Regions from separate parts of the Cobetia sp. D5 genome, predicted to be linked through region 1. Evidence: predicted binding sites of a transcription regulator. Region 1 holds the regulator's gene; the other holds the start of a gene.
What was found. Region 1 encodes sigma-54, which starts transcription at its own class of promoters, with help from an activator protein. Its sites were predicted from a motif close to TGGCACNNNNNTTGCTNT; they were not measured.

Region 1 (5,069 bases):
GCAATGCGGGCTGCGTGCATGGGGCACGGCCACACCGTGGCCAATGCCGGTCGACCCCAGTCTCTCGCGCCCGATCAGGCGCGAGAAGACTTCCTGGCTATCCAGGCTGGGAATGTTCTGTGCGATGAAGGTGCTGAAGAATTCAAGCACCCGCTTCTTGCTCCCCCCGGGGACACCGTACAGCGTGCGCTCGGGGGGAAGGATCTGATCAAGTGTCATGGCGGAAGGTCAACGGGTCCCGGTGCCCTGAGAGCGAGCCTGGGACTTTTCCTTGTGTTTGACCAGCTGGCGATCCAGCTTGTCGGCGAGCGCGTCGATGGCAGCGTACATGTTGGGGTCTTCTGCCAGGGCGTGGAGGTCAGCGCCTGCCGCGTGCAAGGTGCAGGCAGCCTGCTGGCGCTCCTTCTCGATCGACAGTGTCACCTGAACATTGGTGATGTTGTCGTAATGCCGTTCGAGGCGAGCGAGCTTCTCGTTGACGTAATCGCGGAGAGGATCGGTAAGTTCCACATGATGCCCGGTGATATTCACTTGCATGGACACGCTCCTTTATCCAGCGGGTTGCCATTCAATTGTAACCCTTTTTGACTACGAGCAAACCCTGATCGGACGCTCTGCAACAGGCTTGACGGCCACCGTCTGGCGATGTTTTCGCACCCTTGCCAGTGGCATCAGATGTCGTGAGCGTCTGTACCGACAATGCCCAAGCTTTGCGCAAAGATCAACGCTGCGCTGCATCGTGGCTCAGTGCTTGTCTTCAACTCAGTGAGGGGTATCGGAGTGGACTTCAAGGGCACGTCTGGTGGGTGGTGCGTGAAAGACGCGCAAGAAGGCGGGTTTTCGTCGCCAATGCCTGCATGTACGTCGCCTTTCAGGCGCTTCGATTGCGTGGAGCAAGCGGCGTTCCGGGAGGTTCTTCGGGTGTCATCCAGGTGCAATACGCGCAAAAGTGACTTTAAAAACATGCGATTGACGGTAAATGACGCTGCCGGAAAGGCGGTTTTTTACCATCATTCTGCGCGCCGTCATGGGCCATGACGGGTAATTGACGAGTGGTTGCCGGGATTACAGGGCACGCGACAGGCGCACCACTGCCCGCGAAGTCAGAGGCTGATGAGCGGACAATCCAGCGCTTGAGGTTGGCGGCGGCTGCCATTGTAGAGGTGAGAGCAGGGGGCATGGCAGCCGCAGGTGACGCGTCAGGCCAGACGCTTGCGCTCGCTGGAGGAGGGGATGCCCATCGCTTCGCGATACTTGGCCACGGTACGGCGTGCGACTTCGATGCCATCGCTGGCAAGCAGATCGACCAGCCGTGAGTCGGAGAGAGGCTTGCGGGCCGGCTCTTCCGCGATCAGCTTGCGGATGCGGGCACGAATGGCGGTGCTTGAGTGGGCGTCGCCACTGCCGCTGCCACCGACCTGGCTCGAGAAGAAGAACTTGAGCTCGAAGACGCCGCGCGGGGTGTGGATGTACTTCTGGGTCGTGACCCGCGAGATGGTCGATTCGTGCATCTCGACCACTTCGGCGATGTTGGCCAGAATCAGCGGCTTCATCCCTTCCTCGCCTTGCTCGAGGAAGTCGATCTGACGCGCCATGATCTCGCGGCCGACCTTGAGCAGGGTGTCATTGCGCGATGACAGGCTCTTCATCAGCCAGCGCGCTTCCTGCAGGTTGTCCTTGAGGAAGGTGTTGTCGGCGGACTTGTCGGCACGCTTGATCAGCGCGGCGTATTCCGGCTGGATGCGCAGCTTGGGCAGTGCTTCCGGGTTGAGCTCGACCTGCCAGCCGTGGCGGGTATGGCGCACCAGCAGATCAGGGATCACGTAATCGCTGGCGGGCTCGCCCCAGGCGGATGCCGGACGCGGATCGAGCGCGCGCACCAGGCGGATGACGTGGTCCAGCTCGTCATCGTCAAGGCTCAGGCGCCGCTTGAGCAGCTTGCGGTCATCGTTGCCCAGTGCCTCGAGGAATTGACGTACCAGGCGGCGCGCCTGCGCCAGCAGCGGCAGATCATCCGGCAGCAGTGCCAGTTGCAGCAGCAGGCATTCGCGCAGGTCACGAGCGAAGACGCCGGTCGGGTCGAACTGCTGCAGACGCAGCAATACCTGCTCGAGCTCGGAGGCCTTGAGGCCGGGCAGGCCCTGGCCGCGCAGGCCATCGACCAGTTCGTCGAGTGACAGGCTCAGATAGCCGGCACCGTCGACGGCATCGATCAGGCTCTCTGCCATCTGGCGTTCACGGCCATCGAGGTCGGTCATCGCCAGCTGCCAGCGCAGGTGGTCCTGCAGGCTCTCGACACTGGTATTGCGATCGAAGTCCGGCCCTTCTTCGCTCCCGCTGCCACTGCCGGAGCTGGTCAGGCTACCGGCGTGGTCCTGGTAGAGGTCCGACCAGTCACTGTCGAGGGGGTATTCCTCGGGAATCTCGCTCGAGGAGTCGGCAGTGGAGATCTCGCTCGAATCCTGTGTCTCGACGACATCCAGCGACTCGTAGTCCTCGTCGAGCTCCAACATGGGGTTGGACTCGAGGGCTTGCTGAATCTCCTGACGCAGGTCGAGCGTCGACAGCTGCAGCAGCTGGATCGCTTGCTGGAGCTGCGGCGTCATGGTCAGCGAGGTGCCGAGGCGGAGTTGCAGGGTGGGTTTCATGGAGTCAGTCAATTCACGGCAAAGGAACGTGCTTACTACGCTATACCGTGACTCGGGGCACTGACAAGTGGTTGCCGTGAATATTCAAGCAACTTGCATGCCATGTTTCCACCAAGGTGGTATGGACGTCATGCATGCGTCTGATGTCAGACATGAAAAAGCCGCTACGCGATAAAATCACGCAGCGGCTTTTGAAGCTTTCGCCTCCGGTGGACTCAGCGCAGCCGCTGACCCTAGAGCGTGAACTCGTGGCCCAGGTAGACGTCGCGCACCTGCTGGTTGGCCAGGATGGAGTCCGCATCACCGTGGGCGATGATCTGGCCATCGCCGACGATATAGGCGGTATCACAGATATCGAGTGTCTCGCGCACGTTGTGGTCGGTGATCAGCACGCCGATGCCACGATCGCGCAGTTGGCGCACGATGCTCTTGATCTCGCCCACCGAGATGGGGTCGACGCCGGCGAAGGGCTCATCGAGCAGCACGAAGTCCGGCTCGGTGGCCAGTGCACGGGCGATCTCGACCCGACGACGCTCCCCGCCGGACAGGCTCATGCCGGCGCTGGCGCGGATGTGCGTGATGCTGAATTCCTCGAGTAACTCTTCAAGGCGTGCCTTGCGGCCATTGCGATCCAGGTCCTTGCGGGTCTCCAGGATCGCCATGATGTTGTCGGCCACCGACAGCTTGCGGAAGATCGACGCCTCCTGCGGCAGATAGCCGATGCCGGCGCGTGCGCGCTGATGCATGGCGGCAGCGGAGAGGTCCTTGTCATCGATGGAGACGTTGCCGGCATCGGCGCGCACCAGCCCGACGATCATGTAGAACGAGGTCGTCTTGCCGGCGCCGTTGGGGCCCAGCAGGCCGACGATGTCGCCCTGGCGGATCTCCAGCGAGATGTCCTTGACCACCTTGCGGCCCTTGTAGGCCTTGGCCAGATGGCGAGCGCTCAGCGTACGCGGAGTAGCAGTCATGACTCAGTTTTCCTTGCTGGCATTGGCGCCGCGCGGCGTCAGAGTCATGTGCACGCGACCGCCTTCGGTCTGCTGTGCCGTCTTGCTGTTGTTGGCGTTCACCTGGCGCTTGTCGAGGAAGTACTCCACGTAGCCGCCTTCGAAGGTGTCATCGCCTTTCTCGAGACGCGCGTTGCCGACCAGCTCCACGCGGCGCTCCAGTGCATGGTAGCGGATAGTGTCGGCCCAGCCCTTGACCAGTTTCTCGTCGGGCGCGGGCTGCTGTTCCAGGTAGGCACGCTTGCCGGTGGCCTTGACCAGCGAGATCTCGCCGCTGCCGGCGCGGCTGATATCGACGCGGCTGGCATCGAGTTTCATGCTGCCCTGGCGCATTTCCACCTGGCCGGTGTAGGTGGCGGTACCGGCCTTGTCATCGAGTGACAGGGCGTCCGCGGCGATGTTGATCGGCTGGCTGGCATCGCTGTCCAGCGCCATGGCGGCCGGGGCGAAGGTGGACATGCCCAGTGCCAGGCAGAGCGCCATGACACCGCTGTTGAGGGTCTGGCGACAGGCCGTCAAGGGCTTGCGAGTCGTGGAAGTCATGGTGGCTCCTTGGCATGACGGGGTCGCCGCCCGAGCAATGATGCCATCGAGCGGCAGAGAAGAAGGTGTTGCGGCGCGGGTCATGGCGTGACGGCCAGCCCGGCGGGTTCATTCACTGCTGGCAGGCGCTGCCTCGAAGGTGCTGTTGACGCGCCCATCATCGGAGGTGGTGCTGTCGGCGCCCGAGTCGATGCGCTCGGCTTCCTTGCTGGCCTCGCTCTGGTCTGTGCCGGGTTGCAGGACGCTGCGAACACGGCCCTGCAGCACGGCGGAGTCCTGGGAGAGGTCGGCGCTGAAGCTGTCGCTTTCGACATGCTGGCCATTCTGGGTGATCACGACCGGCACGTCACTCCAGGCGCGATTCTGATCACGGCTGTAGTGCAGGACATCGGTATCGAGGGTCCAGCGGTCATCGGGCTGGCGCAGTCTGGCATTGCCCTCGAGGGTGAAGGTGTCGCCGCCGGCGCTCAACACGCCACTGTCACCCGTGGCATACCAGCGGCGGTCTTCACTGTCGTTGGTGCGAATCTTCGGGGTCTGCGCCCGGGTCACGTCATCGCCTGGCGTGTGCTCGATATGCGGCGAGGTCATGGACTGGATCGCCACGCCGCGCGCATCGAAGCGTGTCATGTCTGCCCCGTCGAGATAGTAATCCGGCTCACTGCTGTCGACCTCGACGTTGACGGTCGATTCCAGGCTGTTGCGCTGCTCGATCAGCGCCAGCACGCCACCGACGAGCAGCAACAGCAGCATCAGCCAGAGACGCGGAGAAGGGCGGGGCAGACGTAACATCAGGGACGCGACTCCTGCAGGTAAGTATCCAGCACCGAGGCCCAGTGGCCCTGTGCCTTGAGTAGCAGGTCACAGA
Region 2 (5,069 bases), 470 kb from region 1:
GCTGCTGCGGCGTCATCCGCTGACGCTGACCGCCGATGCCTGGGCCTGTGGCCGGCGACTGGACGACATCGCCCTGCCGGAGGTGTGCGGCATTCTCGTCTCACGCGTGGTGCGCGCCAGTGGCGAGAACCTGGAAGAGCCCACCGGCGACCTGACGCTGGCGTGTGGCGATACACTGGTATTATCGGGATTGGCTGATCATATTGAAGAGGCGGAAACCCGCCTGCTGACCGGCTGACAGGCCTTGAGCGGCAGGCGATACCCAAGACTCCGCCGCCTGCTGTCCTGCCGCCAGCAACCGCGCTGGCGTGCGGGAGGGAGAGCGCCACAGAGAGTCAGCTCGGATGAACATACTGATGAGCACACTGAAGGGATCGACATGTCAGGGGGCACGGCCCTGCATGGGAGATAACACCCATCACCAGGAGGCAATACACATGGAAAGCGCAGGCGTACACAACTACATGGAGCAGCTGGTGCTCGACCAGCTGCGCTTGCATCCCGATAGCCACGCCATGGATGTCGACAGCCGCGAAGACGTGGCCTGCATCGCACTCAATCAGCTGGCGCCCCGCTATATCCGCCACGACGTCGACATGGCGTTCTACATGGCGCCCGCCGAGCAGGAGCTGCTGGAAGAGCGCGTCTCGATGGCGCTTCAGGAAGCCTTCGACAAGGTGCGTTCGATGCCCCGCCACGGCTAGCCACGCGCTGCGACCCATGAAGCGTCGCCCTGAACGCGCCCTGCAACACCAGAAGCGGATCAATGATCACCGCCAGCGAAACGACAACGGCCACCGCGATGGATATCGCGGTGGCCGTTGTGTCTGTCGCAGATGCTGCCCGAGGCGTTATCTCAGGTAGCCTGAGGGGCATTAACCTCAACCGGGCAACATCAGATTCCCTCGGCGCACTGCGGCGGCACTTCATCCAGCACCTTGCGCAGGAAGGCGCGCGTGCGGTCATCCTTCGGCGCACTGAACAGCTGACTCGGCGGCCCCTGTTCGACGATACGCCCGCCTTCCATGAAGATGACGCGGTCGGCGACTTCCCGCGCGAACTGCATCTCGTGGGTGACCACGATCATGGTCTGGCGCTCGACCGCCAGCTGCTTCATCAGCTCCAGCACCTCATCGACCCATTCCGGGTCCAGTGCCGAGGTCGGCTCATCGAACAGGATCACCTCGGCCTGGGCGGCCATGGCGCGCCCGATGCCGATACGCTGCTGCTGACCGCCTGACAGAGCCGCCGGGAAGGCATCCGCCTTCTCGCTCATGCCGATACGCTCGAGAATCTCGCGCGCTCGCTGGTGCGCCTTGGCCTTGGGCCAGCCGTTGACGACGATCAGGCCCTCGGCAATGTTCTCCAGCGCCGTCTTGTTGGCGAACAGCGCATAGTTCTGGAACACGAAGGCACTGCTGCGACGCAGACCCAGAATGTCGTGACGGCTGGCGCGTGTGGCCTCGACCTTGCGTTCGCCGATCTGGATCTCGCCACCATCGGGCTGCTCGAGGAAGTTGATGCAGCGCAGCAGCGTGGACTTGCCGGTGCCTGACGGGCCGATGACGACGATGATCTCACCCTGCTTCACTTCCAGAGTGATGCCATCGAGTACGGCCTGCCCGCCGAATTTCTTGACCAGGTTTCTGACTGCAATCATCGCTGATAGGCCTTGTTGAGACGTTTCTCCATCCAGCGCTGCACGAAGGACAGCCCTTCCACCATCACCCAGTAGACGATGGCCACCATGATGAAGGATTCAAAGTACAGGAAGCTGCTGGCCGCTTCCTTCTGGGTCGCGCCCATCAACTCGGTCACCCCCAGCGTGAAGGCCAGCGACGTGGACTTGATCATGTCCACGAAGTAGTTCATCAGCGTGGGGGCCGCCACGCGGGCCGCCTGGGGCAGCACGATGCGTCGCATCAGCTGGACATTGGTCATGCCGATCGAGAGCGCCGCTTCGGTCTGGCTGCGATCGACCCCGACGATGGCGGCGCGGATGGATTCGGCCATGTAGGCCGAGAAGTGCAGCGTCAGGCCGAGAATCGTCGCGGTGACGCCATCGATCTGGGTCAGGAACGCCATCACCTGCGGCAGGCCGTAGTAGAACAGGAACAACTGCACCAGCAGCGGCGTGCCGCGGAAGAAGGAGATGAACACGATGGTCAGCGCATTCAGCACCGGCACCTTGAGCACCCGCACTACCGCCAACAGCGAAGCCATTACCAGCGCGGCCACCATGCCGATACAGGCCATCTTGAGTGTCAGTGGCAGGTATTTGAGCATGACCGGCAACAGGCCAAGCATGTAATCGATATTGAGAGTATCCATTCGTTATCCGGACAGGCTGGGGGCTTGGCTGAGGGTCTGGAAAGACACCCGTCGACATGACGACAACGGGGCGACGGTCAGCCGTCACCCCGTTTGCACATGACATCCTGGCATGCGCCCTTGTATCAGGGCGCAGCGGGCAATGTTCAAGGCGTGGTGATGTCGTTGCCGAACCACTTGTTGGAAATCTCGGCCAGGCGGCCATTTTCCTTGAGCTCGGTCAGCGCGGCATCCACCTCGTCACGCTTGGCCTCGCCTTCGGCGTCCTTGCGGAACGGCAGTGCGTTCTCCAGGCGCGAGAACGGCTTGCCAGCCAGTTCCAGCGGCAGCGGCGTCTTCTGGATCACCTGGCTTGCGCTGACGCGGTCCATCACGAAGGCATCGACACGGCCCAGGGCGGTGTCCTGCTCGATGTTGGACTCATAGGTCTTGATGTCGATCTGGTCGGCGTAGGGCAGCTCTTTCATCAGCGCTTCGTAGTTGGAGCCCAGGTTGACCGCCACGCTGTGGCCCTTGAGGGACTCGACGCCGGTGATCTCGTCATTGCCGCGACGCTTGACCACCTGGGCCCCGTCATAGACGTAGGGCTGGGTGAAGGCGAACTTGGCCTGGCGTGCATCGGTGATGGTGATCTGGTTGGCCACGGTGTCGATGCGGCCGGCTTCCAGCGAGCCGATCAGGCCGGAGAAGCTCATGGTCACGAATTCGATGTCGTCACCGGTGATCTCGCCGACGGCGTTGAGGACATCCACTTCAAAGCCCTGCAGCTTGTCCTGCTTGACGAAGGTGAACGGGAAGTAGCCGCCCGACATGCCGACCTTGAGGGTGTCAGCCTGTGCCGCCAGGCTGCCCAGGGTGGTCGCGCCCAGCGCGGCAGCCATCACGGCGCCCTTGAGAGCGGTAGAAGAGAAGACAGCTGCGAGCGAACGTGATTGGCGCATCGGGATTCCTCGTGGATCGCAAGACTGGGCCATTGGCGCTGGACGGTCGCTGACATTCGGCTGAACGCGGATGTCGAGCCAACAGAACAGGTATAAGCACAGCCTTTTATATGTGATTTGGTTGTATAGGATAACGGGACTGCCCCGCATTCCCAATCATTTCATCCCTTAAGGACATAACCAGAGGGAATAAGACAGCATTCCTGTCAATGAGCGCGATTCTAGCATGCCTGTCATGGCGGGCCAGTGACGCCGTCTAGGCTACCTGCAGCGCTAGATGTCAGCCTGACGACAAGTGGATGACAGTTATTCACGCCATCCGTGGACGATGCTGTGGATAACCCGTCTCGGTCACGCTGAAAGCCGCGCCAGCCGTGGGATGACGAAAATTGATCAAAAAATCATCAACCTGCAAAACGCTCAGCGAGACTTGAGGTGCCGCGTCATCTGTCAAGCCGTCACGGGCCGAAAGAGCGGCCATAATAGTCACAGATCGCCCTCTTCCCTCTGGCCGCCATCACACGCCAGCGGGTGGCATGACAGCCGGTGAATCGCTAAAGTCGCTGCCATTCCAGACATGCTCAGGCACATGTCACGCGCCGGCAGCTGTCATTCAACGACACATGCCATGCGTGGCAATGATGCTCGACAAGACTCTTTTCTTCCGTTCTTCCGCACGCCCAGCCAGGGCGTGGCGGAGACACAGCCGTGGTGAGCCTCATGACTCCTCTCTCTTCCTTGAGCAACTTCTTCACACGTACCGGCGCCGAGCTGCACCTTTATCACCTGGGTCGCACCCTGGCCCCGCTCAGTCTTGAGCAACTGGAAGCCTTCGAGACCGAACAGCAGCCGTGGGAGCAGCCCTTCAAGGGTCAGGCCCGACTGGCATGCGTGTTCCGTCCGGCCGGGCTCGACGATCCGCTGGTGTGGTTTCTGGCCCTGCCGCTGGATGAAGAAGGTCGTCTGTCTCCCGCGCAACGCGATGCCTTCCTCGAACGTCTGATCACGACGCTGGGTCAGACGGCGCTGACCGTCGGCCGGCCTGATCTCCAGCAGGCCGAGGCAGGCAAGATCGACAACCTGATGCAGGACAACCCGCTGGCCTTCACGCCGGACGACAGCCTGCGCGCCATGCTGCACGCCCGTGCCAGTCTCGATTGCGACCGCCCCGCCAGCCAGTACTACGAGCTCGCCGAGCAGTATCTCACCGCCCAGCTACCGCTGGATGACTGGCCGTCACTCGGTCTGCAGGGCATCGCCGACGTGCTGACACGGCGCGGCGAGCTGTCCGGCGAGCTTGCCGCCGCCTTCGTGCAGCGTCTGGCTGACCTGCCGGACACGCCGCTGCGCGCCATCGCGCTGTGTCTGGAGCAGGCACCGCCCGCCCATGCCCAGCTGGCTGGCTCGCTGCCGGAGGAATACGAGACCGAGCTGCTCACCGCCCTGATCGCGCGTGGTCAGGCTGCACGTGACCTGGGGGATCTGGAGACGCTGTGCGCCTGCCTGCGGGCTGCCGGTGCCAGCCCACGCCCTGCGGCGGCGGAGTGGATCGATGCCCTGCTGGCCGACGACGAGGCCGTCAATGTCGACGTGCTGGTCGCGATCGCCGCGCGCGGCTACGCCCACCTGGAAGATGCCGAACGTCTGCCGGCCTTCCTGACCCGCCTGGCCAGCTGCCCGCAGGCCAACTTCGCTGCCCTGGCCCGCGACCTCGCCCTGATTCCGCGTCTGCGTCTGCCGGTGCTGATGACGCTGCGCAATGCAAGCGCGGACAGCCCGCTGGGTCAGGCGCTCGCC

Region 2: a site for sigma-54 is predicted at 3,336-3,353, ahead of U0O11_RS05420 (amino acid ABC transporter substrate-binding protein). Genes of this name have one in related genera too.

Annotation. Positions count from the first base shown of each region.
Region 1 covers NZ_CP142020.1:811,491-816,559, forward strand. Annotated here, with positions in the region: gene U0O11_RS03415 (PTS sugar transporter subunit IIA) at 1-219, opposite strand, end outside; gene hpf (ribosome hibernation-promoting factor, HPF/YfiA family) at 229-537, opposite strand; gene U0O11_RS03425 (RNA polymerase factor sigma-54) at 1,200-2,648, opposite strand; gene lptB (LPS export ABC transporter ATP-binding protein) at 2,882-3,619, opposite strand; gene lptA (lipopolysaccharide transport periplasmic protein LptA) at 3,623-4,201, opposite strand; gene lptC (LPS export ABC transporter periplasmic protein LptC) at 4,310-4,993, opposite strand; gene U0O11_RS03445 (KdsC family phosphatase) at 4,993-5,069, opposite strand, start outside.
Region 2 covers NZ_CP142020.1:1,279,588-1,284,656, reverse strand. Annotated here, with positions in the region: gene U0O11_RS05440 (cation:proton antiporter domain-containing protein) at 1-238, shown strand, start outside; gene U0O11_RS05435 (late competence development ComFB family protein) at 438-704, shown strand; gene U0O11_RS05430 (amino acid ABC transporter ATP-binding protein) at 896-1,660, opposite strand; gene U0O11_RS05425 (amino acid ABC transporter permease) at 1,657-2,331, opposite strand; gene U0O11_RS05420 (amino acid ABC transporter substrate-binding protein) at 2,478-3,212, opposite strand; gene U0O11_RS05415 (DUF3549 family protein) at 3,993-5,069, shown strand, end outside.